DNA from 3 places in the Streptomyces sp. NBC_01410 genome. Region 3 is predicted to be linked to each of the others. Evidence: riboswitches for the same ligand, from Rfam matches in the RefSeq annotation. Region 3 holds a riboswitch; each other region holds the start of a gene.
What was found. A riboswitch is a leader RNA that binds a small molecule or an ion and turns the genes downstream of it on or off. The one in region 3 is predicted to bind cobalamin.
Positions count from the first base shown of each region.

Region 1: another riboswitch for cobalamin. It lies ahead of OG741_RS26420 (ribonucleoside-diphosphate reductase subunit alpha); the one in region 3 lies ahead of OG741_RS09700 (cobalamin biosynthesis protein).
Region 2: another riboswitch for cobalamin. It lies ahead of metE (5-methyltetrahydropteroyltriglutamate--homocysteine S-methyltransferase); the one in region 3 lies ahead of OG741_RS09700 (cobalamin biosynthesis protein).

Region 1 covers NZ_CP109530.1:5,703,584-5,713,371, forward strand. Annotated here, with positions in the region: gene OG741_RS26420 (ribonucleoside-diphosphate reductase subunit alpha) at 1-1,869, opposite strand, end outside; cobalamin riboswitch at 1,996-2,163, opposite strand; gene mctP (monocarboxylate uptake permease MctP) at 2,429-4,054, opposite strand; gene OG741_RS26430 (DUF3311 domain-containing protein) at 4,051-4,314, opposite strand; gene OG741_RS26435 (GntR family transcriptional regulator) at 4,700-5,464, opposite strand; gene OG741_RS26440 (extracellular solute-binding protein) at 5,750-7,033, shown strand; gene OG741_RS26445 (carbohydrate ABC transporter permease) at 7,109-8,104, shown strand; gene OG741_RS26450 (carbohydrate ABC transporter permease) at 8,101-8,958, shown strand; gene OG741_RS26455 (glycoside hydrolase family 3 protein) at 8,969-9,788, shown strand, end outside.
Region 2 covers NZ_CP109530.1:1,191,031-1,200,818, reverse strand. Annotated here, with positions in the region: gene OG741_RS05565 (DUF2993 domain-containing protein) at 1-813, shown strand, start outside; gene OG741_RS05560 (ArsR/SmtB family transcription factor) at 887-1,639, opposite strand; cobalamin riboswitch at 1,686-1,919, shown strand; gene metE (5-methyltetrahydropteroyltriglutamate--homocysteine S-methyltransferase) at 2,043-4,364, shown strand; gene meaB (methylmalonyl Co-A mutase-associated GTPase MeaB) at 4,589-5,578, opposite strand; gene scpA (methylmalonyl-CoA mutase) at 5,583-7,784, opposite strand; gene OG741_RS05540 (methylmalonyl-CoA mutase family protein) at 7,784-9,676, opposite strand; gene OG741_RS05535 (MFS transporter) at 9,657-9,788, opposite strand, start outside.
Region 3 covers NZ_CP109530.1:2,086,953-2,096,740, forward strand. Annotated here, with positions in the region: gene OG741_RS09675 (hypothetical protein) at 1-1,146, opposite strand, end outside; gene OG741_RS09680 (alpha/beta hydrolase) at 1,269-2,396, opposite strand; gene OG741_RS09685 (class II aldolase/adducin family protein) at 2,466-3,122, opposite strand; gene OG741_RS09690 (anion permease) at 3,348-4,580, shown strand; gene OG741_RS09695 (hypothetical protein) at 4,593-4,814, shown strand; cobalamin riboswitch at 4,923-5,065, shown strand; gene OG741_RS09700 (cobalamin biosynthesis protein) at 5,171-6,136, shown strand; gene OG741_RS09705 (cobyric acid synthase) at 6,133-7,650, shown strand; gene cobN (cobaltochelatase subunit CobN) at 7,647-9,788, shown strand, end outside.

The DNA of each region.
Region 1 (9,788 bases), 3.6 Mb from region 3:
CTCGATGCACTCGTACACGCCCGCGATCGAGGCGATGGTGGCGGTCGGCGCGATGGCGAGGAGGAGCGAGTTGCGCATGCCGCTCTTCGCCACCCGCGCGCGCAGGGCGTCCCAGCGCTCGGGCCAGTTGAGCTCGACGTCGTAGTGGTCGGGGTGCAGCACGCCACGGGCCGCGCGGGTCTCGGACCAGGCGGGCAGCGGGCCGTTGCGCTCGGCGAGCGAGCAGGACGCCTCGTACGCGGCGAGCATGATCCGCTCGGCGATCCTCGTGGAGAGCGCCTTCGCCTCGGGGGAGTCGAAGGGCAGGCGCAGCTTGAAGAAGACGTCCTGAAGACCCATCGCGCCCAGGCCTACCGGACGCCACCTGGCGTTGGAACGGCCCGCCTGCTCGGTCGGGTAGAAGTTGATGTCGACGACCCGGTCGAGGAAGGTCACGGCGGTACGGACGGTCTCGTCCAGGCGCTCCCAGTCGATGCCGTCGCCCGCGACGAACGAACCCAGGTTGACCGAGCCGAGGTTGCACACGGCGGTCTCGCCGTCGTCCGTGACTTCGAGGATCTCGGTGCACAGGTTGGAGCTGTGCACGACCCGGCCGGGCTCGGCGGTCTGGTTGGCGGTGCGGTTGGAGGCGTCCTTGAAGGTCATCCAGCCGTTGCCGGTCTGGGCGAGCGTACGCATCATCCGGCCGTACAGCTCGCGCGCCGGGATGGCCTTGCGGGCCAGGCCCTGGGCCTCCGCCTTGCGGTACGCGGCGTCGAACTCCTCGCCCCACAGGTCGACCAGCTCGGGCACATCGGCGGGCGAGAACAGCGACCACTCGGCGTCGGCCTCGACGCGGCGCATGAACTCGTCCGGGATCCAGTGCGCGAGGTTGAGGTTGTGCGTACGCCGCGCGTCCTCACCGGTGTTGTCGCGCAGCTCCAGGAACTCCTCGATGTCCGCGTGCCAGGTCTCCAGATAGATCGCGGCCGCGCCCTTGCGCCGGCCGCCCTGGTTCACGGCGGCGACCGAGGCGTCGAGGGTCTTCAGGAACGGCACGATGCCGTTGGAGTGCCCGTTGGTGCCGCGGATCAGCGAACCGCGGGCGCGGATACGGGAGTACGAGAGGCCGATACCACCCGCGTGCTTGGACAGGCGGGCGACCTGGTGGTAGCGGTCGTAGATCGAGTCCAGCTCGTCAAGGGGGGAGTCCAGCAGATAGCAGGACGACATCTGCGGGTGGCGGGTCCCGGAGTTGAAGAGCGTGGGCGAGGAGGGGAGGTAGTCGAGCCTGCTCATCAGCCGGTAGAGCGCGGCGACCTCGTCGAGGGCGCGGGTGCTGTTGTCCTCCGCGAGGCCCGAGGCGACGCGCAGCATGAAGTACTGCGGGGTCTCGATCACCTGACGGGTGATCGGATGCCGCAGCAGATAGCGGCTGTAGAGGGTGCGCAGACCGAAGTAGCCGAAGCGGTCGTCCGCGTCCCGGTCGATCAGCGCGTCCAGCCGGGCGGCGTGCAGCGCCACGAACTCGGCCGTGCGGTCGGCGATCAGGCCCTCGCGGTGGCCGACGGCGACCGAGGCGGAGAAGGAGACCGCGCCCTGTCCGGCTGCCTCGTCGGCGATATGACGGGTCAGCAGGCGGGCGGCGAGCCGGGAGTAGGCAGGGTCCTCGGAGATCAGCCCCGCGGCCGCGTCGGTGGCCAGGCTCCGGAGTTCGGCCGCGTCCGAACCGGCGTGCCGGCCGCGCAGCGCGGCGGCGGCGACACGGCCGGGGTCGGTGTCGGGCAGATCGGCGGTGAGACCCGTCAGGGTCCGCAGAAGGGCGGTCCCGGGGCCGTCGGCCACCTGCTCGGAGATGCCTGAAGCCGGATCGGCTGGCGCGATGGTCACGTGGTGCTCTCCCTCGCTCGGCTCTGGGCCGGCGGGGGGAGGGGGTCACGGGCGCGCGTCAGGGGACGGCTCACCGCGTCCACCGGCCCAACCGCGAGGCCCGGACGTGTCGGCACCCGGTTCGGTCGAGCCGGATGCACCGTCGGCAGGTCTTCGGACTGGTGGGGTACGACAAAGCGCACCGCATCACACCGTTGCGGGACAGTTCCGGATTCGCACCGGATTCCCCTGCGGCGACAGCGAGCATGAGCATACATGTGGGGGCGGGGAGTTGCCGCACCCACCACATGTTGTGTCGGGGCGGCTACGGGGTGCGGGGTGCGCCTGCGGCGGGCTTGTTCCCCACCCCGCCCCTTCCCTTAACCGGGGCTCCGCCCCGGACCCCGCTCCTCAAACGCCGGAGGGGCTGAATATGCGGCTCGGCCGCACATCCAGCCCGTCCGGCGTTTGAGGACATGCGGCCGAAGGTCGCATTCGGGTCTGGGGGCTTGCCCCCGGATCGGGAAGGGGCGGGTAGGGGAACAGCCCCGCGCAGCGGCACCCGCGCCACGTCCGACCGTCAGTGACCCGCGCCCGCCGTCGCCGACGGCAGTTCCGCCTTCACGCCCGGATCCCCCGCGTCCGCCGTGTAGTCCGACGGCGATGTCTCGTCGACGCCCTCCGGCGCCTTCAACGCCCGCAGTACGAACGTCAGCACCACCGTCACCACCACGTTCAGCACGAACGCCGTCAGACCGATGTACCCGATCTCGCCGAAGCCCGGAATCTCCGCCGACGAGCCGCCGAAGTGCTTCTGCGTCGGGCTGGCCACTCCGTACGCCGCCGCTGTGCCGTAGATCATGCCGACAGCCCAGCCCGCCAGCAGTGCCCAGCGGTGGAACCAGCGGGTGAACAGGCCGCCCACCAGCGAGGGGAAGGTCTGGAGGATCCAGATGCCGCCCAGAAGCTGGAAGTTGATGGCCACCGTCTTGTCCATCGTCAGGACGAAGGCCAGCGCGCCGACCTTCACCAGGAGGGACACCAGCTTGGAGACCTTGGTCTCCTGCGCGGGCGTCGCGTCCGGCTTGATGAAGTCCTTGTAGATGTTCCGCGTGAACAGATTCGCCGCCGCGATCGACATGATCGCCGCCGGCACCAGCGCCCCGATGCCGATCGCCGCGAAGGCGACACCGGCGAACCAGTCGGGGAACATGTTCTCGAACAGCTGCGGGATGGCCAGCTGACCGTTCTTCACCTTCACGCCCGCCGCGATCGCCATGAAGCCGAGCAGCGCCAGCAGGCCCAGCATCAGTGAGTACAGCGGCAGAATCGTGGTGTTGCGCCGGATCACGTCGCGGCTGCGCGAGGAGAGCGTCGCCGTGATCGAGTGCGGATACATGAACAGCGCAAGGGCGGACCCCAGTGCCAGCGTGGCGTAACCCCACTGGCCCGCCTCCGCCGGTGCCAGCGCGCCCCGTGGCTTGTCCGTCGCCGGGTTGATCTGCGCCAGCGCGTCGCCCGCCTTGGCGAAGATCTCGTCGAAGCCGCCGAGCTTGATCGGGATGTAGATGATCGCCACCGCGATGACGATGTAGATCAGCGTGTCCTTGACGAAGGCGATCAGCGCGGGGGCCCTCAGCCCGGAGGAGTACGTGTACGCCGCGAGCACACCGAAGGCGATCAGCAGCGGCAGGTCCTTGACGAACCAGTTCGTCGTCTCGCCGCCGCCGACGCCCATCACGTCCAGTACGGCCTGGATGCCGACCAGTTGGAGCGCGATGTACGGCATCGTCGCCAGGATGCCGGTGACGGCGACCGCCAGCGACAGGCCCTTCGAGCCCCAGCGTCCGCGGACGAAGTCCGAGGTGGTGACGTATCCGTGCTTGTGCGAGACCGACCACAGCCGCGGCAGGAAGGTGAAGATCAGCGGGTAGACCAGGATCGTGTACGGGACGGCGAAGAAGCCCGCCGCGCCCGCCGCGTAGATCGCCGCGGGGACGGCGACGAAGGTGTACGCCGTGTAGAGGTCGCCGCCGAGCAGAAACCAGGTGACCCAGGTGCCGAACGACCGGCCGCCCAGGCCCCATTCGTCGAGGCTGTCGCTCTCGGCCCTGCGCCAGCGCGCGGCCAGGAAGCCCATGACCGTGACGGCCAGGAAGAAGAAGATGAAGACGCCGAGTGCGACGCCGTTCACGCCGTCGTTCACTTCGACGCACCCCCCTTGCGGGCGCGCTGGTCGCGCTGCCACAGCGTGTAGGCGACCACGGTGAGTGCGGTGGAGATGAGCACCCAGAGCATCTGGTACCAGTAGAAGAACGGGATGCCGATGAACGTCGGCTCGGTCTTCGCGTACGAGCCGACCCAGAGCATCGCGACGAACGGCGCGAAGAGGCAGAGGGCGACGATCACGCGCACCGGCGTGATCACTGGTTGTTTCTCGTCCGTCACTTCCGTCACATCTGACATACGGCGGTTCCGTCCCCTCACGTATCACCAGTTGTAATGCGCAGGAAATCTAGGGGAGGGTTCTGACCAGCGTCACCCCCGTCCGCATATCGGTACGGCAACGACTTGGCGGTGGCGTCTCGTCAGCAGGCCGAACCCCGTGGTGGGATCCGGCCTGTTGACGGTCCGTCCGGTCCGAGCGCACCCGGCAAACCCGGCTGGCCGCCGTGTCAGTCCTGCGGCCGCTGGAGCCTGGCTACGCTGCAGTCTCCCGGGGGACAACCCCCGGACCCCCGGCAAACCCGGCTGGCCGCCGTGTCAGTCCTGCGGCCGCTGGAGCCTGGCTACGCTGCAGTCTCCCGGGGGACAACCCCCGGACCCCCGGCAAACCCGGCTGGCCGCCGTGTCAGTCCTGCGGCCGCTGGAGCCTGGCTACGAACTTGTACCGGTCGCCCCGGTACACCGAGCGCACCCACTCCACCGGCTCGCCCTGCGCGTCCAGCGAGTGGCGCGAGAGCATCAGCATCGGCAGGCCCACGTCCGTGCCGAGAAGCCCGGCCTCGCGCGGGGTGGCCAGCGAGGTCTCGATCGTCTCCTCGGCCTCGGCCAGACGGACGTCGTACACCTCCGCCAGCGCCGTGTAGAGCGAGGTGTACTTCACCAGGCTGCGGCGCAGCGCCGGGAAGCGCTTGGCCGAAAGGTGCGTCGTCTCGATCGCCATCGGCTCGCCGCTCGCGAGCCTCAGCCGCTCGATCCGCAGCACCCGCCCGCCGGTCGAGATGTCCAGCAGTCCGGCCAGCGTGTCGTCGGCCGTGACATAGCCGATGTCCAGCAGCTGCGAGGTGGGCTCGAGGCCCTGGGCCCGCATGTCCTCGGTGTACGAGGTGAGCTGGAGAGCCTGCGAGACCTTGGGCTTGGCCACGAAGGTGCCCTTGCCCTGGATGCGCTCCAGTCGGCCCTCGACGACCAGTTCCTGAAGCGCCTGGCGCACCGTGGTGCGCGAGGTGTCGAACTCGGCCGCCAGTGTGCGCTCCGGCGGCACGGGCGTGCCGGGCGGAAGCGTTTCGGTCATGTCGAGCAAGTGGCGCTTGAGCCGGTAGTACTTGGGCACGCGCGCGGTACGGGCCACTGCCCCGCCCTCGGCTTCGGTGCCGCCCCCGTCCGTGGTCATGGCCCGCCTTCCCGACTCCTGTGCTGCTGCCGTCACCGGCTCCTCCGTCTGTTGCGGCTCACATGGTGGCACGGGCACGGTCACGGGTCCTCGCCTGCCCTCAGGTGTCGGTCCGATAACGGACGCGACAGCCCTTCTTATACACCCTTGACACCCCTAAAGGTCTAGGCCAAGCTCCGGGTACTGGTCTAAACCATTAAAGACCAGGTCCCAGCCCCACGAGCAGTACTCGTCGTATGTCTTCGCGGTGGGCGGGGGGTTGCAGGCATCCCTGAGGAGGGTGACGTGAAGCGCAAGCTCATCGCGGCGGTAGGCGTCGCGGGCATGATGATCGGTCTGGCGGCCTGTGGCGATTCGGACAAGGGCGGGGACAAGGCCGGCGGCGGCGACGCCAAGGAACTGACCGTCTGGCTGACGGTCGACGCGCAGAACAACTGGCCCGATCTGGTGAAGGCCGCCGACGCGGCGGTCGTCAAGAAGCACCCGGGCATCAAGATCAAGCACGAGTACTACGGCTGGCCGGACAAGAACGCCAAGCTCGACGCCGTACTCGCCACGGACAAGGCTCCGGACGTGGTCGAGATGGGCAACACCGAGATGCTCGGCTACATGACCAAGGGCGCCTTCGCCGAGGTCGACCCGAAGAAGTTCGAGCAGTCGGACGCGTGGCTGGACGGCCTGAAGGAGTCCGTCACGTACGAGGGCAAGACCTACGGCGTGCCGTACTACGCCGGTGGCCGTGTCGGCACCTGGCGCAAGGACATCGCCGCCGAGGCCGGCGTGAAGGCCGCCCCCAAGACGTACGCGGAGCTCACCGCGGCCCTGGACAAGATCCAGGAGAAGAAGGGCGACAAGTTCAGCGCCTGGTACCAGCCGTCGCCCGACTGGTACGCCGCGATGTCCTTCGTGTACGACGCCGGCGGCTCCATCGCCAAGAAGGACGGCGACACGTGGAAGGCCAGCCTCTCCTCGCCCGAGTCCCTCAAGGGCCTCAATGAGTACAAGTCGATCCTCGACAAGTACATGCACGGCGACAAGACGAAGGACGAGGCCGACCGTCCGGTCGTCTTCGGCCAGGGCAAGTCCGCGACCATCTTCAGCGCGGCCTGGGAGGGTGGCACCGCCGCCGCCCCGGAGAACGACAAGGTCGGCAAGCTCGCCGACAAGATCGAGAACTTCGTGATGCCCGGCCCGAACGGCAAGGCCCTCCCGGTCTTCCTCGGCGGCTCCGACCTGGCCGTCCCGGTCAAGTCCAAGGCGCAGGACGTCGCGGCCGAGTGGATCAACGCCTTCACCGGCGCCCAGGGCCAGAAGGGTCTGCTCGCCAAGGGCAATCTGCCCAACAACAAGACGGACCTCGCGACCCTGAAGAACGACCCGAAGACGGTGGTCCCGGCCACCGCCGCCGAGTCCAACTGGTTCGTGCCCATGGCACCGGGCTGGGGTCAGGTCGAGAAGGCCCAGACCCTCAAGACCATGCTGCAGGAGATCGGCACCGGCAAGAAGTCGGTCGCTGACGCCGCGAAGGCCGCGGACGCCGCGATCGACAAGGTCATCAACACCAAGTGACCTGTGGGCAGGGCCCCGTCACCGCGACGGGGCCCTGCCTTTCGTACCGGGAGAGGGACTGCTGAGGAGCACGGGATGAGTGCCGCAGAGACAACCACCGCCACGGCGCCGCCGACGCGGCCGTCGCCACCACCGGGGACCGGCGCAGCCACCCCCGCGAAGCCCGGCAGAAAGCGGACCAGAGGCGGGACGGGAGTGCCCTGGCTGCTGCTCGCGCCCTGCCTGCTCATCCTGCTGCTCGTCCTCGGCTATCCGCTGGTACGGCTGGTCACCCTCTCCTTCCAGAAGTTCGGCCAGCCCCAGCTGTGGGGCTTCAAGGACCCGGAGTCGGTCGGCTTCGGCAACTTCTCCAAGATCCTCGGGGACAGCGAGTTCTGGACGGTCGTCGTACGGACCGCCGTCTTCGCCTTCAGCGCCGTGGTCCTGACCATGGTCATCGGCATGCTGGTCGCCCTGCTGCTGCAGCGTGTCTCCGGCTGGGTGAAGACCCTGGTCAACATCGCGCTGGTGGCGAGCTGGGGCATGCCGATCATCGTCGCCACCGCGATCTTCAAGTGGCTCTTCGACGCCGACTACGGCGTCCTCAACTGGCTGCTCTCCCGGCTGCCCGGCGTCGACATGATCGGCCACAACTGGTTCGCCAGCGGCCCCCAGGGCCTCGCCGTGATCATCCTGCTGGTGGTCTGGGGCGCCGTGCCCTTCGTCGTGATCACGCTCAGCGCCGGCCTCACGCAGGTGCCCAAGGAGCTCGAAGAAGCCGCCCGGCTCGACGGCGCGGGCGCCTGGGGCGTCTTCCGCTACGTCACCCTGCCGATCCTCAAGCCCATCATCGTGATGCTGACGACGCTCTCGGTGATCTGGGACATGGGCGTGTTCCCGCAGGTCTTCGTGATGCGCAACGGCCATCCCGAGGCGGAGTTCCAGCTGCTCACCACGTACTCGTACGACAAGGCGTTCGTCGTCAACGACTACGGAACCGGCTCGGCGATCGCGCTCGTCACGGTGATCCTGCTGCTCGGTGTGGTCGCGGTCTACATGCGCCAGATGCTCAAGATCGGAGAGGTGGAGTGACTTCGACCGCCGCGGCTCCCGCCGCCACCCGCCGTCCCAGGAAGAGCCGGCTCGGCTGGAATCTGCTCGGCCTCCTCGTCTTCGTCACCGCGGGCTTCCCGGTCTACTGGATGCTGAACACGGCGTTCAAGCCCGCCAAGGACGCGATCGATCCCGATCCGCACTTCTTCCCCAGCGTCTTCACGACGGACAACTTCCGCCGCGCCCTGGACATCGCCGACTTCTGGGGACCGGTCGGACGCAGTCTGACCGTCTCGCTCGTCGTGGTCGTCATCGGCATCGCGGTCGGCATGCTCGCCGCGCTCGCGATATCCCGCTTCGCCTTCCGCGGCCGCAAGATCGTGATCGTCGGCATCCTCGCGGTCCAGATGATCCCACTGGTCGCCATGATCATCCCGGTCTTCCTGCTGCTGAACGACCTCGGTCAGTACGACAGGCTCACGGGCCTGATCATCACGTACCTGACCTTCATCCTGCCCTTCACCGTGTGGACGCTGCGCGGATTCATCGTCAACATCCCCAAGGAGCTCGAGGAGGCGGCGATGGTCGACGGCTGCACCCGCACCGGCGCCTTCGTCCGCGTGGTCTTCCCGCTGCTCGCCCCGGGCATGGTGGCCACCTCGGTGTACGGCTTCATCCAGGCGTGGAACGAGTACCTGTACGCACTGATGCTGATGAGCCAGCAGAACCAGACCGCCACCGTGTGGCTGGGCAACTTCACCACCAAGAACGGCACCGAGTACGCCCCGATGATGGCGGGCGCCACGATGATGGCCATCCCCATCGTGATCCTCTTCCTCCTCGTCCAGCGCAAAATGGCCGCGGGTCTGACGGCCGGCGCAGTGAAGGGATGACGCCGTCCCCATGACAACTCTCGTACGCACAGACACCCTGACGCGCGACGCCCTCGCCGTCCTCCAGCCGGGTTTCGTCGGAACCACCGCACCCGACTGGCTGCTGCGCCGGATCGGCGAAGGCCTCTCGGCCGTCGGCCTGTTCGGCCGCAATATCCTCTTCCCGGATCAACTGGCCGCGCTCACCGCACAGTTGAGGGCCGAGCGGGACGACGTGCTCGTCGCGATCGACGAGGAGGGCGGAGACGTCACCCGCCTGGAGGTACGCACCGGCTCCTCCTTCCCCGGCAACTACGCGCTGGGCACGGTGGACGACACCGACCTCACCCGGGCTGTCGCCCGTGAACTGGGCCGCAGGCTCGCCGAATGCGGGGTCGACCTCAACTGGGCGCCGTCCGCGGACATCAACTCGAACCCGGACAATCCGGTCATCGGTGTACGGTCCTTCGGCGCCGACACCGCGCTCGCCGCCCGCCACACCGTCGCGTACATCGAAGGTCTCCAGGCCGCCGGAGTCGCCGCCTGCACCAAGCACTTCCCCGGACACGGCGACACCAACGTGGACTCGCACCACGCGCTGCCCCGGATCGATGTGGATCTCGACACGCTGCACGCCCGTGAGCTGGTGCCTTTCAGAGCGGCGATCGCGGCGGGTTCCAAAGCGGTGATGAGCGCGCATATCCTGCTTCCCGCGCTCGACCCTGATCGCCCGGCGACACTGAGCCCGCAGATCCTCACCGGTCTGCTGCGCGAAGAGCTGGGCTACCAGGGCCTGATCGTCACCGACGGCATGGAGATGCAGGCCATCTCGGCGGTGTACGGCATCGAGC
Region 2 (9,788 bases), 900 kb from region 3:
GCCGTGCCCGATGTCTCGGCCGACCGTGTCTCGCTGGCCGAGGTGCGGGCCACCGCCAAGGACGTACGCATCGTCGGGGACGCCCCGACCTCGATCAAGGGCGCCGTCATCGGCGATCTGGACGGCGAGGTGCTGCTCTCCTTCGACGACCTGAACCGTGAACTGGGCGCCTCACAGCTGAAGTTCACCGGCAGCGGCGCGGACGCGGTCCGGGTGAACGGCGAACTCGCGGTCGCCGGACAGGATCTGCGCGTACAGGCACAGGCGCACATCCAGCGTGACAACGAGCGCTCCCTCACCACCACCCTGGACGGCATGCGGCTCGACATTCCCCGGGTCGCCACCTACCGGCCCGGCAAGGATCCGGATCACTCCGGCCTGCGGCTGCATCGCGAGGCCGCCGAGCGGATCAGCGCCGAAGGCGCCCGGCTGAAGGCGCTGCTCGCCGTGCCCGCGATCGTGGACCGGCTCGGAGTGCCCAGGGAGTATGTGCGCCGGGCCCTGCGGAGCGAGGAGGAGCTCCACCGGCTCACCAGTGCTCCGAAGTTCATCGAGCGGCTGATGAAGGTGAATCTCGTCGATGTCGTACTCGAGCATCCGCAGCTGCTGCGGAAGCTGGGCATCGATCCCGGTCTCGTCGAGGCACTGCTCGCCCTCAAGCCCCCGGAGCTGTCCGAGCGGCTGTCGCTCTCCTTCGAACTGCCCCGCTCTCTGAAGGAGTTGCGGCTCCAGCACATCACCGTGGAGCGCGACGGCATCAAGGCGCGCGTGGTGGGATCCGGCCTGCGCGTCGGGCAGTCCGGCGGCTCCTGAGGTGACCCGGCGCTTTTCCGGTACGGGTACCGCCGCGCACAGCCGTACCGGAAAAGCGGGTCGCCGGGCCTGATCAGGTGTACATCAGTGAGCCGGGCGTGGTCAGCAGCTCGCCCGTCTCCAGCCAGGTCTTGAGGCCGGAGAGGATCATCGGCCAACCGCCGTACAGCTCCTCGTTCGCACCCTCGCGCAGCTGGTCGTGCGTGACGGTGAGCCGGCAGGAGTCGCCGACGGGCTCGATGTCCCAGGTGACCCTCGACGTGCCTTCGGCTTTCACCTCGTCGCTCCAGAGCGCGACCATGCTCTGGACGAGCTTGCGCGGTGGATCGATTTCGAGGATCTCGCCCTCGCCGAGCAGGCCGTCGGCCTTGGGGGAGCTCATCTCGAAGCGCCCGCCGGGCTGCCAGTCCGAGGTGACCCGCATGCCGAAGTTGTACTTGCTCCGGATCTCGGGGTCGGTGATCGCCTCCCAGAGGCGCTCAGGGGTGGTGCGGATGTAAATCTCGAAGACCTTTTCCATGGGGCTCTCCAGTCGGCTCTTGAGGCCGCTGAGTGCGGCCGCCCAGGGTTCCGCGTACTTGCTCACCCACCGGTCGTGGACGAGCCGGATAGGGACGGGGTTCAGGAAGTGGAGCTTTTCCCGGCCACGGCGCCTGGTCACGATCAGGCCGGCTTCCTCGAGCTGCTTGAGGTGCTTCATCACGCCGAAGCGGCTGATGCCGAAGCGTGCCTCGAGCGCGCTGAGCGTCTGCCCGTCCTGACGGAAGAGCTCGTCGAGGAGACTGCGCCGCGTCGGGTCGGCCAGTGCCTTGAACACTTCGTCCATGCCATCCAAAATAGGTGACTGTTTGGTCACATGTCAATGACGCGCCTAGGGTGATCGTGCAGCTGGTTCGCCCTGTCCTCCAGGCAGGCGCGTCGCAAGAGGGAATCCGGTGGGAATCCGGAACTGCCCCGCAGCGGTGAGTGGGAACGACCGCCGTCATACGCACTGGATCCGGCAGCGGATCCGGGAAGCGACGGCCAGTAGGTGCCCGCGTACGCAAACCTCGTACGCGCGGGCGTGCCCATGAGTCCGAAGACCTGCCACTGCCCGTGCGCGAACGCGCGCGGAGATCTCGGTGACCTCGTGGGCGGGTCGGCGGCATGGGCAGACGGGTGTGTCTGCCCTCCTTCGCGTTCCACGAGCTGTCCGAGGTCATGGACGAGTACTCGCGAAGGAGAGTTCCGTGACCAGCACATCCACGGCCGCAGGATCCAGGGCCACCGTCCACGGCTACCCCCGTCAGGGCCCGAACCGGGAACTGAAGAAGGCCGTCGAGGGCTACTGGAAGGGCCGCGTCGACGCCGACGCCCTGCAGGAGACGGCCGCCCGGCTGCGCCGGGCCACCTGGCAGCAGCTCGCGGGCGCCGGTATCCACGAAGTCCCCACCGGAGACTTCTCGTACTACGACCACGTCCTGGACACCAGCGTCATGGTCGGCGCCATTCCCCCGCGTCACCGGGCGGCCGTCGAAGCCGACGCGCTCGACGGCTACTTCGCCATGGCGCGCGGAACACAGGACGTCGCCCCCCTGGAAATGACCAAGTGGTTCGACACCAACTACCACTACCTCGTCCCCGAACTCGGCCCCGACACCGCCTTCGCCGCCAACTGTGCCAAGCAGGCCACCGAGCTGAAGGAAGCGCTCGCGCTCGGACTCACCGCCCGCCCGGTGCTCCTCGGACCGATCACCTATCTGCTGCTCGCCAAGCCCGCGCCCGGAGTCGCTTCCGATTTCCAGCCGCTCACCCTGCTGGACCGGCTGCTGCCCGTGTACGCCGAGGTGCTCCGCGAGCTGCGGGCCGCGGGCGCCGCCTGGGTGCAACTCGACGAACCGGCCCTGGTCCAGGACCAGCCGCCCGCCGTGCTCGGCGCCGCGGGCCGTGCCTACCGCGAGCTCGGAGGGCTCAGGGACCGGCCGAAGCTGCTGGTCGCCTCCTACTTCGACCGGCTCGGCGAGGCGCTTCCCGTCCTGGCCAAGGCCCCCGTCGACGGACTGGCCCTCGACTTCACCGGCCCGGCCCACGCGAACCTCCGCGACCTCGCAGCCGTCGGCGGACTGCCCGGCAAGCGGCTCGTCGCCGGAGTCGTCGACGGCCGCAACGTATGGATCAACGACCTCGGGAAGTCGGCCGCCACCCTCGCCACCCTGCTCGGGCTGGCCGGCCGGGTGGACGTCGCGCCGTCCTGCTCCCTGCTGCATGTGCCGCTCGACGCCGCCGCGGAACGCGATGTCGACACACAGGTCGCCCGCTGGCTGGCCTTCGCCCGCCAGAAGACGGCCGAGGTCGTCACGCTGGCCCGCGGGCTGACCGAGGGCACCGACGCCATCGCCGCCCAACTCGCCGCCAACCGGGCCGACCTGCTCTCCCGCGCCACCTCCGCGCTCACCCGCGACCCCGCCGTTCGCGCGCGCAGCGCGGCCGTCACCGCGGCGGACACCCGGCGCAGTCTCCCGTACGCGCAGCGCGCCGCGGCCCAGCGCGCACGTCTGCGCCTTCCCCTGCTGCCCACGACCACGATCGGCTCGTTCCCGCAGACCGTCGAACTGCGCACCGCACGGGCCGACCTGCGGGCCGGGCGCATCGACACCCAGGGGTACGAGGAGCGCATCGAGGCCGAGATCCGCGAGGTCGTCTCCTTCCAGGAGAAGACCGGAATCGACGTGCTCGTGCACGGCGAGCCCGAACGCAACGACATGGTCCAGTACTTCGCCGAACAGCTCAGCGGCTATCTCGCGACGCAGCACGGCTGGGTCCAGTCGTACGGCACCCGCTGTGTCCGGCCGCCGATCCTGGCAGGCGACGTCTCGCGCCCCGATCCGATGACGGTCCGCTGGACCCGCTACGCCCAGTCGCTCACCGACCGCCCCGTCAAGGGCATGCTCACCGGACCGGTCACCATGCTCGCCTGGTCCTTCGTACGCGACGACCAGCCGCTCGCCCAGACCGCACGCCAGGTCGCCCTCGCCCTGCGTGACGAGGTGAACGACCTTGAGGCGGCGGGCAGTTCGGTGATCCAGGTGGACGAGCCTGCGCTGCGCGAGACGCTGCCGCTGCGCGGCGAGGGCCACGAGGCCTATCTGGCCTGGGCGACGGAGGCCTTCCGGCTGACCACCGGCGGCGTCCGTCCGGACACCCAGATCCATACGCACATGTGCTACGCCGAGTTCGGTGACATCCTCCGGGCGATCGACGACCTCGACGCCGATGTCATCAGCCTGGAGGCCGCCCGCTCCCACATGCAGGTGGCCGGCGAACTCGCCACGGCCGGATATCCGCGCGAGGTGGGGCCCGGTGTCTACGACATCCACTCACCGCGGGTGCCGAGTGCCGAGGAGGCAACCGCGCTGCTGCGGAAGGGACTTGAGGCGATCCCCGCCGAGCGGCTGTGGGTCAACCCCGACTGCGGTCTGAAGACGCGCGGCTGGCCCGAGGTCCGTACCTCACTGGAGCACCTGGTCGCCGCGGCGCGCGAGGTCCGGGCCGGGCTCACGATGTCCTCCTGAGTCGTACGGTTCCGGGGCCTGGCCGCATCGAGCCCGCCCCGGAACCGCTGGGCCGTGTCTGACAAATAGCGCCGTCCGCCCGCAGGGCGGGGTGCGCGGCGTCCGGTGCGTGCAATCGCAAGGCGGAGGATCATCCTCGTACTGGACGTACTTGGATGACTCCGACAACGCAGCGAGTGGGCGTGCCGGGCGTCGCGCGCCAGGCGAGATTTGTCAGACACGGCCTAGCTCGGTCGCTGAAACGCCTGAAGGATCCGTTCCGCCGCCAGCGTCGCCGTCAACTCCCCGTCCCGCACCTGCTGTTCGAGGCCGGGAGCGAGCGCGCGCACACCGGGATGGCTGCGCAGCCGGTCCCGCAGCTCGTCGTGGACCATCGTCCAGGCCCAGTCGATCTGCTGGTCGCGGCGTTTCGCGGCGAGCCTGCCCGTCGAGTCCAGCAGCGCCCGGTGCTGTTCGAGACGCTCCCAGAGAGTGTCGAGCCCAGTGCCCTCCCGCGCGCTGCAGGACAGCACCGGGGGAGTCCAGGCGGCGTCGGCGGGGTGCATCAGCCGCAGCGCACCGGCCAGTTCACGGGCGGCGGAGCGGGCGTCGCGCTCGTGCGGGCCGTCCGCCTTGTTGACGGCGATCACGTCGGCCAGCTCCAGGACGCCCTTCTTGATGCCCTGGAGCTGGTCACCGGTCCTGGCCAGGCTCAGCAGCAGGAAGGAGTCCACCATGTTGGCCACGGCGGTTTCCGACTGGCCGACCCCGACCGTCTCCACGAGCACCACGTCGTAGCCGGCGGCCTCCATCACGATGATGGTCTCGCGGGTCGCCTTGGCCACTCCGCCCAGCGTGCCCGAGGTGGGGGACGGCCGCACAAAGGCGGCCGGATCCACCGCGAGCCGCTCCATCCGGGTCTTGTCGCCCAGGATGGAGCCGCCCGTACGGGTCGACGACGGATCGACGGCGAGGACCGCGACCCGGTGGCCGAGGCCGGTGAGCATCGTGCCGAGCGCGTCGATGAACGTGGACTTGCCGACGCCGGGCACACCGCTGACGCCCACCCGCCGCGCCGTACCCGAGTACGGCAGCAACTCGGTCAGCAGCCGCTGGGCCAGCGCACGGTGATCGGCGCGCGTGGACTCGACGAGTGTGATGGCGCGGGCGATGTACGCCCGCGACCCCTCACGCACGCCTTTGACATAGCTGTCGATGTCGATGACCGGTGGCATGGGCCTACAACTCGTGGCCGAGCGAGGCGCCCAGCGTCTTCACCAGGTCCTGCGCCGCATCCGGGATCACCGTGCCCGGCGGGAAGACCGCGGCGGCTCCGGCCTCGTGCAGCGTCTGGACGTCCTGGGGCGGAATCACCCCGCCCACCACGATCATGATGTCGTTCCGTCCCTCGGCAGCCAGTTGCTCCTTCAGCGCCGGTACGAGGGTGAGATGCCCGGCCGCCAGCGACGACACGCCGACGATGTGGACGTCCGCCTCGACCGCCTGGCGGGCCACCTCCTCAGGCGTCTGGAACAGCGGGCCGACATCCACGTCGAAGCCCAGGTCGGCGAAGGCCGTGGCGATCACCTTCTGGCCGCGGTCATGGCCGTCCTGGCCCATCTTGGCGACCAGGATGCGCGGACGGCGGCCCTCGGCCTGCTCGAACTCCTCCACCAGCGTGCGGGTCTGCTCCACCGCGGGTGACGTCCCTGCCTCGTTCCGGTACACACCGGAGATCGTACGGATCTGCCCCGAGTGCCGCCCGTACACCTTCTCCAGGGCGTCGGAGATCTCACCGACGGTCGCCATCGCACGGGCCGCGTTCACCGCGAGCGCCAGCAGATTGCCCTCCAGACCGGGGCCCGGACCCGACTCGGCGGCCGCGGTCAGCGCGCGCAGCGCGTCCTGGCAGGCGTTCTCGTCCCGCTCCGCGCGCAGCCGCCGCAGCTTCTCGATCTGCTGGGTGCGCACCGAGGAGTTGTCGACCTTGAGCACGTCGATCTGCTCGTCGGTCTCGACGCGGTACTTGTTCACACCGATCACCGGCTGTCGTCCGGAGTCGATTCGGGCCTGCGTACGGGCCGCGGCCTCCTCGACGCGCAGCTTGGGGATGCCCGCGTCGATGGCCTGCGCCATACCGCCGGCGGCCTCGACCTCCTCGATGTGCTGCCAGGCGCGGCGCGCCAGATCGTGGGTGAGCTTCTCGATGTACGCGCTGCCGCCCCAGGGGTCGATGACCCGGCAGGTCCCCGACTCCTGCTGGAGCAGCAGTTGGGTGTTGCGGGCGATGCGCGCGGAGAAGTCGGTCGGCAGGGCCAGCGCCTCGTCGAGGGCGTTGGTGTGCAGCGACTGGGTGTGCCCCTGGGTCGCGGCCATCGCCTCCACGCAGGTGCGGGTGACGTTGTTGAACACGTCCTGCGCCGTCAGTGACCAGCCCGAGGTCTGGCAATGGGTGCGCAGCGAGAGCGACTTGGGGTTCTTCGGGTCGAAGGTCTTCACCAGCTTCGCCCACAGCAGCCGCGCGGCGCGCAGCTTGGCGATCTCCATGAAGAAGTTCATGCCGATCGCCCAGAAGAACGAGAGCCGCGGCGCGAAGGCGTCCACGTCGAGTCCCGCGCCGATACCGGCCCGCAGATACTCCATGCCGTCGGCGAGCGTGTACGCCAGCTCCAGATCGGCCGTCGCACCGGCCTCCTGGATGTGATAGCCGGAGATGGAGATCGAGTTGTAGCGGGGCATCTTCTGCGAGGTGTACGAGAAGATGTCCGAGATGATCCGCATCGAGGGCCGGGGCGGATAGATGTAGGTGTTGCGGACCATGAACTCCTTGAGGATGTCGTTCTGAATGGTCCCGGCCAGCTTCTCGGGCGGTACGCCCTGCTCCTCGGCGGCCACGATGTACAGCGCCAGCACCGGAAGGACGGCGCCGTTCATCGTCATCGACACGCTCATGCGGTCCAGCGGAATGCCGTCGAAGAGCTGCCGCATGTCGTAGATCGAGTCGATGGCCACACCGGCCATACCGACATCGCCCGTCACCCGGGGATGGTCACTGTCGTAGCCGCGGTGGGTCGGCAGGTCGAAGGCGACCGAGAGACCCTTCTGTCCGGCGGCGAGATTGCGCCGGTAAAAGGCGTTGGACTCCTCGGCGGTGGAGAACCCGGCGTACTGACGGATCGTCCACGGCTGATTGACGTACATCGTCGGGTAGGGGCCGCGCAGATAGGGCGCGATGCCCGGATACGTGCCGAGAAAGTCCAGCCCGGCCAGATCCTCGTCCGTGTACAGCGGCTTGACGGGAATGCCCTCGGGCGTCTCCCACACCAGATCGGCCGCGCCCTTGCCGGTGGAGTCCTTGACGGCGCTGCGCCACTGGTCCCCGGACACGCCGGAGGCGCTGCCGGGCCCGAGTTCGACACCTGAGAAGTCGGGGATGCTCATCACGCCACTCCCATCCGGTCCAGCGCGGAGGTCAGGACGGCGACCGCGTCGCCGCCCGCGACGACGAACTCGTCGACTCCGGCACGTACATACGTCTCGCGCTGCTCACCGGGACGGCCCGCGAGGAACACCCGCAGGGCTCCGGCCGCCTTCAGCGCCTCGGCCACCGGCGCGGCCTGCTCGGCGTAGAGCGTGTCACTGGAGCAGACGCACGCCACGCTCGCTCCACTTGCGGTGAACGCCTCGGCGACCGAGGCCGCGTCGACGGACACCGGGTCATGGACCGGTTCGATGCCGCCCGCCTGGAAGAGGTTCGCGGCGAAGGACGCGCGTGCGGTGTGCGCGGCCGCCGGGCCGAGCGCCGCCAGGAAGACGCGCGGCCGGGTGCCGGTCGCCGCCAGATGGCCGTCGGAGCGGGCCCGCAGGGTTTCGAAGGCCTCGTCGCGGCGCACCTTCGGCAGTCCGCCGGAGGGTGCCGCGGGCGCGGGGTCGCGCTCGACCGGAGGCTGGTCAAGGATCGGGAACTCGCTGACCCCGGTGACCGGTTCGCGCCGCTTGGCGAGGTTCTTCGTACGGTTCTGCCAGGTGGCGCCGATCCGCTCGGACACCAGACCGGCGCGCAGCGCTGCCTCCTGGCCCCCGGCACGCTCGATCTCCTGGAACCAGGCCCAGGCGGCCTGCGCCAGCTCGTCGGTCAGCTGCTCCACGTACCAGGAACCGCCTGCCGGATCGATGACGCGACCCACATGCGACTCCTCGACCAGGATCGTCGAGGTGTTGCGGGCGATACGGCGGGCGAAGGCGTCGGGCAGTCCGAGCGCGTGGTCGAAGGGGAGCACCGTCACCGCGTCGGCCCCGCCGACGCCGGCGGCGAGGGAGGCGACCGTGGTGCGCAGCATGTTCACCCACGGGTCGCGCCGGCTCATCATCACCGGGGACGTCACGGCGTGCTGGCGCTGTGCGCCCGCTGCCGGGTCCGCGCCGCAGGCCTCGGCGACCCGGGCCCACAGGCGCCGCGCCGCACGCAGCTTGGCGATGGTGAGGAACTGGTCGGCGGTCGCCGCGTACCGGAACTCCAGCTGGCCGCAGGCCGCTTCGACGCTCATTCCGGCCGCGGTCAGGTCCCGCAGCAGTGAGACACCGGTGGCCAGCGAACAGCCCAGTTCCTGGGCGGCCGAGGCGCCGGCCTCGTGGTACGGCAGCGCGTCGACGGTCAGTGCCCGCAGCCCGGGGTACGTCGCGTGGCACAGCCGGGCGAGTTCGGCCGCCGCGGCAGTGAGTGTGGCGAGGTCCTCGTACCGGCCGGTGCGAGCGGCGTGCCCCAGCGGGTCGGCGCCGAGATTGCCGAGCGCGGCCCCGGGGGCGACGCCCCGCTCCTCGTACAGACGCAGCAATTCCCGTGCGGCGGCCTCGAATTCGGCCCCCGCGTCGAGGACGACCGGGGCGAGGTCGAGATAGACGCCCTCCAGGACGGTGGCCAGTGCGGAGAGGGGAACTCCGGCCGCGCCGACGGACAGCCAGAGCGAGGTGACCCCGTTCTCCAGGTCCGCGAGCACCGCCTCGTTCGCGCGCAGCGGATCGGGCCGGTCGTGGCGCTGGCGTACGTCCCAGCCGGAGAGCGCGCCGCCTTCGGGCCTGCCGCCCCTGGTGAAGGGGGCGAAGCCCGGATAGCCGGCGCCGTCCGCGCCGTCGCGTGCCGAGTCCGCGGTGTACAGAGGGCGGGTGGCGAGCCCGTCTTCCAAGACCGTGGACAGCACGTCATCGGCCGCCGTGTCCGGGGCGTCCTTGCCTGCCTTGCGCAGCACGCCGGCCACCAGCAGCTGCCACTGCTCGTGGGTCGCATCCGGGAATTCGGCGGCCAGTGAGAACCCGTCATCGGGGAGGACCGTCATGCTCAGATGCTAGGTCACTGGCGCAAAGGTGCAGCAGGGGAGAAGGCTGTGACCTTGCACTCTCAGGACCGCCCTTGATCCTTCGGTCGCGATGGCCTATCCGGCGGGCAGC
Region 3 (9,788 bases):
GAGCCAGAGCAGGACGTAGGGGCGCAGCGAGGGCTCGTCGGCGGCGGCGCGGACCTCGGCCTCGGCGGGGGCGCCGACGACACGCAGCGCCTCGAAGGCGAGGCCGCGCAGCAGGGCGTCCTCGCCGCGGGCGACGCCCAGGAGTTCGGCGACGGCGCTGGAGACGGTGCGGGCGGCGAGCCAGGCGCGGTACTCGGCGCGGGCCGGGCCGGGGGTGAGGCGGGCGCAGCCGCGCAGCATGTCCTCGGCGGACTGCTCGATATTGCCCGCCGGGCTCTGGGCGGCGACGCAGATCTGCTCCAGCTTGACCCAGACCGCCCAGTTGCCGAGCGGGGTCAGGGTGGCCGAGCGGCCCTTGTCGAGCGTGAGCGCGCCGACGGCCGACAGCCCTTCCAGGGCCCAGTCGAGCAGGAGGGAGACGGGTACGGGAGCACCGGCCTCGGAGTCGGGTTCGGGTACGGGTACGGGTTCGGAGTCGGGCCCGGGGACGGGGAGCGCGTCGGCGTCCTCGGGCTGCGGGCCATAGGCGACTTCGCAGCGCTCCTCGCGCAGTTCGGCGACCCGCTGCTGGAGCAGGTCGAGCAGCACCGGTACGAGCACGGGCCCGGCCGAGAGCTGGAGGAGGGAGAGGACCTGGGGCACTGCCTCGACGACCTCGGCCACCGCCGTGGGGGCGACGTCGTCGGGCGCCGGGTGGACCAGCGACCAGGCGTCGAAGAGCGCGACCCAGCCGCGCAGTACGGCCATGTCGTCGCGGTCCCAGGCGCGCAGCCGCCAGCCGGGGCGAGCGGTGTCGCCGTGCAGCTCGACGAGTCCGGCCAGGCGGGCACGGTCCCAGCCGGCGCGTACCTGGAGCGGGGTCAACTCCAGTGCGACGGCGGCCCGTTCCTGGGTCCGACTGCTGAGCTGGGCGGTGCTGGGGTCCCTCTCGACCGCCGCCCAGCGGGCGATGCGAACGGCGTCGGCGAGGACTGTCCTGGCCTGTCGGGCCAGTTCCGAGGGGACAGGGGTGCCCTCGGGAGGCCGGGGTGCCGGCCTGGTACCCCGGGTCGTCACGGCCCGCCGTGCAGTGGCCAGCGATCGCGGGCGGACAAGACGGAGTCTGGAGTTGCGCGCCAATTGCTCATCAGGCTTTCGGGACGTCACGGGGAGCAGTCTTCCCGCTGATGGCCCGAAAGCCCAAACGGAACCTCTTCGGTTCGTTGAGCGGCCCTCCCGGCAGGGTCGTCGCAAGGGGCCGCCGGACGCCTCCGAAGGACGGCAGGGCGCTACATCAGGGGGGTGAGGAAGCGGCGGAGGGCTTCTTCGTAGCGTTCCGGGTCGGCGTTCCACATGGCGGCGTGCGGCGCGTTCCGCACGGTGTGAAGGCTGACCAGTTCGGGGCGGCGTGCGGCGAGTTCGCGGGAGAGCTGCCAGGAGGCGAGGGCGTCGTCGGGGCCGTGGAAGATCAGGGTCGGTACGCGCATGGCCTGGGGATCGGCGGCTTCGAGCAGCCGGTCGCCGTGCAGTCCTGTCCTGCCCTGGGCGGCCCGGACGGCGAGCGGCAGCAGGGGCGCGGGGGTGCCCCGGGCTGCGGCCAGGCTGCGCAGCGTGGCTTCCCAGTCGAGGACCGGGGAGTCCAGGACGAGGCCCCTGATCCGGTCGCGCAGGGCCGAGTTGGCGGCGGCGTGCAGGGCCATCGACGCGCCGGTGGACCAGCCGTGCACGATGACGCGCTCGGCGCCCTGGCTCACGGCGTAGCGGATGGCCGCGTCCAGGTCGCGCCACTCGGAGTCGCCGAGGTGCCCGAGCCCGTCGGGCGGCGGGGGTGCGCCGGGGTCTCCGCGGTAGCCGAGGTTGAGCACCGGGAAACGCAGAGTGTGCAGGAACGGCAGGAGGTTCAGCGGATGTTCCCGGGTGGCGCCCAGGCCGTGCACCGTGATGACCCAGGTCTCGCGGGGACCCGGCACGAACCAGGCGGGCAGCGTGCCGAGTTCGCCGGGTATGTCGACGTCCTTGTGGTCGAGGCCGAGCGCGCTGGACGGGTCGCCGTCGTGCACCCGAGGGGTGAGCCGGACCTTGGTGCCGGGCTCGAGGCTGCCGTGGCTGACCCGCTCCAGCCGGCGTACGACGGTGTCGGCGCGGCGCGGCACCTCGTCCAGTATTGCGCCGATGACGGCGTGGACGTCCTCACCCTCGATTCCGTACCGGCCCGGGCGCTGGGTGGCGAGACTGCGGGTGAGCGTCACATGACCGGCGGCCGTGGAGTGCACGGTGAGCCGCGGGTCGCCGGGCAGTGGGCGTCCCGGCGTTGTCTTGAGCGCGGCGTCGCTTGCGTAGCGGCCGGCCGCTATGACGGCCGCGCCGACGCCGATCAGTGTGGTGACGGCTGCTGCCGTCGCGGTAACCGGGCGCACCGTTCCAGTGTCGGCACCCGCGTGCCGCCCTGCCAGTGGAGTGAGCCGTCGGTGTCAGGGGGACACCCCCTAACCCGGTTGCCCGTAATTCCGGAGCTTCTCGGACGCCTCACTCAGCTGGGAGCTCGTCAGGAGGGTGGGCGCGTGTCCGGGCACGGACGCGGCGGTGAGCCAGAGGCGGCACATCCACTCCAGCTGGGCGGTGCGGTCGTAGGCCTGGTCGAGGGAGTCCGCGTAGGCGACGGTTCCGTGGTTCTGGAGGAGGCAGGCGGTGCGTTCGCGCAGGGCGCGCAGCATGTTCTGGGCCAGTTCCCCGGTTCCGTACAGGGCGTACGCCGCGACGCGGACGGGGCCGCCCATGGCCCCGGCCATGTAGTGGATGGGCGGGAGTTCGGGGACGAGGGTGGAGACGGCGGTGGCGTGCACGGCATGGGTGTGGACCACGGCGCCGGCGGAGGTGTTGCGGTAGAGCTCCAGGTGCAGGGGCAGCTCGCTGGTGGGGGCGAGGTCGCCGAGGACCTGGTTGCCGTCGAGGTCGACGGCGTCCTCGGGGGTGAGCCGGTCGTAGGGGACTCCGCTCGGGGTGACCAGGACGAGGGGGCCGACCCGTACCGAGACATTGCCCGAGGTGCCCACCACCAGGCCTTCCGTCGCCGTTCTGCGGGCCGTGGCCATGAGGTCCCGCCACGCCCGCTCGATCGCGTCCTGCCGCTCCTGATCGGTCATGCGGCGATCCTGTCAGGCGGTGCCGGGTGCCACAGGACGGGCGGGTGACGGAGATCGCGCACATCGCCATGAAAGCCGTGTGTCATCGGTACTGCCGCCACTCCCGACAAGCGGAGCGGTAAATCCCCACTTCAGGACACCCTGAAGCCCGTTCTAGTTCACCTTTTGTTCATCCAGGTTAACTACGTTCACCGCGCCACTGACGTCAAAAGATTGCCTGGGTAAATGGAACACATCACGCTGCTGCTAGCGATCGTGATCGTGACAGCTCTCGTGTTCGATTTCACAAACGGTTTCCACGACACCGCCAACGCGATGGCGACGACCATCTCGACCGGCGCCCTGAAGCCCAAGACGGCGGTGGCCATGTCCGCCGCGCTCAATCTCGTCGGCGCGTTCCTGTCCGTCGAAGTCGCCAAAACGATATCCAGCGGCATCGTCACCGAGTCCGGCATCACCCCGGAAGTCATCTTCGCGGCGCTCGTCGGCGCCATTCTGTGGAACCTGATGACCTGGCTCATCGGTCTGCCGTCCAGCTCCTCGCACGCCCTGATGGGCGGACTGATCGGCGCCACGGTCGCCTCGGTCGGCATCGGCGGCGTCAACGGCGGCACCGTCGTCACCAAGGTCCTGATCCCCGCGATCGCCGCCCCCCTGGTGGCCGGCATCGCCGCGTTCCTGGCCTCCCGCCTGACGTACAAGATCGGCAAGAACGCCGACGCGAAGGCCACCGCGAAGGGCTACCGCGCCGGCCAGATCACCTCGGCGGGCCTCGTCTCACTGGCCCACGGCACCAACGACGCGCAGAAGACGATGGGCATCATCACGCTGGCGCTCGTCGCCGGCGGCGTGCTCTCGCCCGGCTCCAACCCCCCGATGTGGGTCATCCTCTCCGCCGGTCTCGCCATCGCGATGGGCACCTACCTCGGCGGCTGGCGCATCATCCGCACCATGGGCAAGGGCCTGACGGACCTTCAGCCGCAGCAGGGCTTCGCCGCCCAGACCAGTGCGGCCAGCGTCATCCTCGCCTCCTCCAACCTCGGCTTCTCGCTGTCGACGACGCACTCCTGCTCCGGCGCCGTGATGGGCGCGGGCCTGGGCCGCAAGGGCGGCGTGGTCCGCTGGTCCACCGCCACCCGGATGTTCGTCGCCTGGGGCCTGACGCTGCCCGCCGCCGCTCTGGTCGCCGCGGGCTCGGAGTTCGTGACCAAGCAGGGCGACTGGGGTGTCGCGGTCGTCGCGGCCTTCCTGATCGGCGCCTGCGCCGCGATCTGGTTCGTCTCCCGCCGCCAGGTGGTCGACCACACCAACGTCAATGACACGGAAGCCGAGCCCGCGGGCGTCGTGACCGCCGCCATCGCGGCCGTCACCCCGCCGCCGGCGGGCACGCCCGCGCAGGACCTCAAGACGACCATCCCCGCTCCCGGCTCCGAGCCGACGCGTCCGGCCACGGTGTAAGGACAGATCAGCATGAAAATCGACTGGGCAGCACTCGGCTCCGTCTTCGGCGTGAGCCTCGTCGCCACTGTCGCCCTGGTGGGTCTGTTCACCCTGGGCGTGGTGGGCCTGACCAAGCAGGAGTCCGCGGCCACGAGCGGCGGCTCCGCGGTTCTTGCACGCACCGGGGCGTACGCGTGCTTCGGGCTCTGCGCGGCGGCTGTGGCGTACGGGATCTATCTGATCGTCACCTGACAGCCGTTTCGGATTCGGCGGGTCCGGGCCGGGTCACCCCATCGGGTGACCCGGCCCGCGTGTGTGCCCCAACACACTCTCCCCGTGCAGGTCAAAGGCCAGTTGACGCCCGTTCTCGCAGCGTGGTGGACTGCCGGGGCCATCTACGGCGGCAGAAGAGGAAGCCGGTGCGAATCCGGCGCGGTCCCGCCACTGTCACGGGGGAGCACTCCCCCGGAAGCCAGGAACTCTCACCGCCGGTCACGTCGAACCAGGGCGCGGACACCCTGAGTGAGGACATATCGCCATGCGCGGCTGCGGTTCGGTTCCTGCGGTGAGTACGAGGTTCCAACGAGGCGGAACGACGGCCTGAACCCATGCGTGCCGACCGCCGATTCGTGTACGGCGCCACCGCCGGCCTGGCCGGTGACCTGCTTCTGGGCGATCCCCGCCGAGGGCATCCGGTCGCCGCGTTCGGGCGGGCCGCGGGTGCTGTCGAGCGTGTGCTGTGGCGTGACCACCGGGGGTGGGGCGCGCTGCACACCGTGGTGTGCGCCGGAGGCGCCGCCGCTGCCGCCGCACTGCTGAGCCGTGGCGTACGGGGCCGCTCGGCCACGTCCGTCGCACTGACCGCCGCCGCCACCTGGGCCGTCGTCGGCGGCACCTCGCTGGGCCGGGAGGCACGCGCCATCGGTGGCGCGCTGGCCGCCGGGGACGTGGAGGTGGCCAGGGAGCGGCTGCCGCATCTGTGCGGGCGCGATCCGCAGGCCCTGGACGAGCAGCAGATCGCGCGCGCCGTCGTCGAATCCGTCGCCGAGAACACTTCCGACGCCGTGGTGGGCGCGCTGGTCTGGGGGGCGCTCGCGGGCGTGCCGGGGCTGGTCGGCTTCCGGGCGGTCAACACCCTGGACGCGATGGTCGGCCACAAGTCGCCCCGCTACCGGCGGTTCGGCTGGGCCTCAGCCCGGCTCGACGACGTCGCGGGCTGGCCGGGCGCCCGGCTCACCGCGGCGCTGGCGGTGCTCGCGGGCGGGGACGCGCGCGGGGCCGCCCGGGCCTGGCGGGACGACGCGAAGAAGCATCCGAGCCCCAACGCGGGTCCGGTGGAGGCGGCTTTCGCCGGTGCGCTCGGTGTACGGCTCGGCGGAACGCTCTCCTACGCCGGACGCGTCGAGCACCGTCCCGTACTCAACGGTGAGGGCCGCCCTGTCCAGTTCGGCGACATCGAACGTGCCGTGCGGCTCTCGCGCCGCGTCGGCTGGCTGACACTCGCGACCTGCGCGGCGGGGCGCCTCGCGGGGCATGCGCTGCGTGCACGGCGCGCGGAAAAGGGGCGGGGATGAGCGGGCGCAGGGGCGGCGGGCTGCTGGTCGCGGGAACCACGTCAGACGCGGGCAAGAGCGTCGTGACGGCAGGGATCTGCCGCTGGCTGGTGCGGCAGGGGGTGAAGGTCGCGCCCTTCAAGGGGCAGAACATGTCACTCAACTCGTTCGTGACGCGCGAGGGCGCGGAGATCGGACGGGCGCAGGCCATGCAGGCGCAGGCGGCCCGCGTGGAGCCGAGTGCGCTGATGAACCCGGTACTGCTCAAGCCCGGCAGTGACCGCTCCAGTCAGGTTGTGCTGATGGGCAGGCCTGTGGGTGAACTCAGCGCCCGCGGCTACCACGGCGGGCGGCAGGAGTCCCTGTTCGGGACCGTCGTGGAGTGCCTGGAGGAGCTGCGGGGCACGTATGAAGCCGTGATCTGCGAGGGGGCGGGCAGTCCGGCCGAGATCAATCTGCGGCGTACGGACATCGTGAACATGGGCATCGCGCGGGCCGCGCGCCTGCCGGTGCTCGTGGTCGGAGACATCGACCGCGGCGGCGTCTTCGCCTCCTTCTTCGGTACGACGGCACTCCTCGCCCCCGAGGACCAGGCGCTGATCGCGGGCTATCTGGTCAATAAGTTCCGGGGGGATGTGACGCTCCTCGAACCCGGCCTGGAGATGCTGCACGGACTGACCGGGCGGCACACCTATGGCGTGCTGCCCTTCGCGCACGGTCTCGGCATCGACGAGGAGGACGGGCTGCGGGTCTCGCTGCGCGGCGCGGTACGGGAGTCGGTGGTCGCGCCGCCCGTCGGCGAGGATGTGCTGCGCGTCGCCGTGTGCGCCGTACCGCTGATGTCGAACTTCACGGACGTGGACGCGCTCGCCGCCGAACCCGGCGTCGTCGTGCGCTTCGTGGACCGGGCCGAGGAGCTCGCCGACGCCGATCTGGTGGTGGTGCCGGGTACGAGGGGCACGGTCAAGGCGCTGGCGTGGCTGCGCGAGCGTGGGCTCGCCGAGGCTCTGGTACGCCGGGCCGCCGAAGGGCGGCCGGTGCTCGGCATCTGCGGCGGCTTCCAGGTGCTGGGCGAGCACATCGAGGACGAGGTCGAGTCGCGCGCGGGCGCCGTCGACGGGCTCGGGCTGCTGCCGGTACGGGTGCGGTTCGCCCGGGACAAGACCCTGGCGCGGCCCGTGGGCACGGCGCTCGGCGAGAGCGTCGAGGGGTACGAGATCCATCACGGGGTCGCCGAAGTGCTCGGCGGTGAGTCCTTCTTGGACGGCTGCCGGGTCGGGTCGGTGTGGGGCACGCACTGGCACGGTTCGCTGGAGAGCGACGGCTTCAGGCGCGCCTTTCTGCGGGAGGTGGCAGCGGCTTCCGGGCGGCGTTTCGTACCGGCGCCGGACACCAGCTTCGGGGCGCTGCGCGAGGAGCAGCTGGACCGCCTCGGCGATCTGATCGAAGAACACGCGGACACGGACGCGCTGTTGCGGCTCATCGAGTCGGGCGCTCCGACGGGACTGCCCTTCATTCCACCGGGAGCGCCATGAGCACCGTGCTGTTGCTGTCCACCGCCGACACGGATCTGCTGGCGGCCCGGTCCTGCGGGGCGCCGTACCGGATCGGCAACCCCACCCGTGTCGACGTGGCCGAGGAACTGCCCGCGCTGATCGAGGGCGCCGACATCGCCGTCGTACGTCTGCTCGGCGGGAAGCGGGCCTGGGAGGACGGTCTCGCGGCCCTGCGCGCCGCGCGGATTCCGACGGTGCTGCTCGGCGGAGAGGCCGTCCCGGACGCGGAGTTGATGGCCGAGTCCACGGTGCACGCGGGTGCGGTGACGGAGGCGCTGCGCTATCTGGTCGAGGGTGGTCCGGGGAACCTCTTCGAGCTGGCGCGCTTCCTCCTCCAGGACGTGCTGCTGACGGGGCACGGTCGTGCCGGAGGCGCGCAGAACAGGCACAGCGCCGAGCCGCAGAAGATGCCCGAGTGGGGCCTGCACGGCACGCGCGCGTACGTCGAGGGCCGGCCGACCGTGGGCGTGCTCTTCTACCGGGCCCACCAGCTCTCGGGGAACACCGCCTTCGTCGACACGCTCTGCGACCGCATCGAGGAGCGGGACGCCAACGCCCTGCCCGTGTACTGCGGTTCGCTGCGCGGCGCCGACCCCGGTCTGTACGAGCTGCTCGGCAGGGCCGACACGCTGATCGCCACCGTGCTCGCCGCCGGCGGCACGCGCGCGAGCGACGCCAGTGCGGGCGGCGACGACGAGGCCTGGGACATCGGGGCGCTCGCCGAGCTCGACATCCCTGTGCTCCAGGGTCTGTGCCTGACGTCCTCGCGGGCGGTCTGGGAGGCGTCGGACGCGGCGCTGTCCCCGATGGACGCGGCGATGCAGGTGGCGATCCCGGAGTTCGACGGGCGGCTGATCACGGTCCCGTTCTCCTTCAAGGAGCAGGGCCCCGACGATGTGCCGGTGTACGTCGCCGACCCGGAGCGGGCCGGGCGCGTCGCCGGAATCGCCGTGCGCCACGCGGAGTTGAAGCACAAGCCGAACGCGCAGAAGCGGCTTGCCCTGGTCTTCACCGCCTACCCGACCAAGCACTCACGCGTGGGCAACGCGGTGGGCCTGGACACCCCGGCCTCGGCGGTACGGGTCCTGGACGCCCTGCGCGACGCCGGTTACGCCGTCGAAGGCCACCCGGACAACGGCGACGAGCTGATCCACCGGCTCATCAACGCCGGTGGCCACGACGTCGAGTGGCTGACCGAGGAGCAGTTGGCCGCCGCCCCCGCGCGCGTGCCGCTCGCCGACTACCGCGCCTGGTTCGACACCGTGGATCCCGGACTGCGCGACGCGATGCTGGAGCACTGGGGCGAGCCGCCGGGCTCGCTCTATGTCGACGGCGACGACATCGTGCTGGCCTCGCTCCGGTTCGAGAACGTCGTGGTCATGATCCAGCCGCCGCGCGGCTTCGGCGAGAACCCGATCGCGATCTACCACGACCCGGACATGCCGCCCTCGCACCACTACCTGGCGGCGTACCGCTGGCTGGAGGCCCCGGCATCCGAGGGGGGCTTCGGCGCGGACGCGATCGTGCACATGGGCAAGCACGGCACCCTGGAATGGCTGCCGGGCAAGGGCCTCGGGCTGTCGGCGGGCTGCGGCCCGGACGCCGTGCTGGGCGAACTGCCGCTGATCTACCCCTTCATCGTCAACGACCCGGGCGAGGGCACCCAGGCCAAGCGCCGCGGCCACGCCACCGTCGTGGACCATCTCGTGCCGCCTATGGCGCGCGCGGACACCTACGGCGATCTGGCAAAGCTCGAACAGCTCCTCGACGAGTACGCGCTCGTGTCCGATCTCGATCCGGCGAAGGCCCCGGCCGTACGGGCACAGATCTGGACGCTCGTGAAGGCCGCCGAGCTCCACCACGACCTGCATGTCGACGAACAGCCGGACGACGGCGACTTCGACGAGTTCGTCATGCACATCGACGGCTATCTCTGCGAGATCAAGGACGTCCAGATCAGGGACGGTCTGCACATCCTGGGCGGCGGACCGGAGTCGCAGGCCCGGGTCAATCTCGTCCTGGCCGTGCTGCGCGCCTCCCAGGTGTGGGGCGGGCAGGCCGACGCGCTGCCGGGGCTGCGGGCCGCACTCGCCGAGCACTTCGGGCTGGTCGAGAAG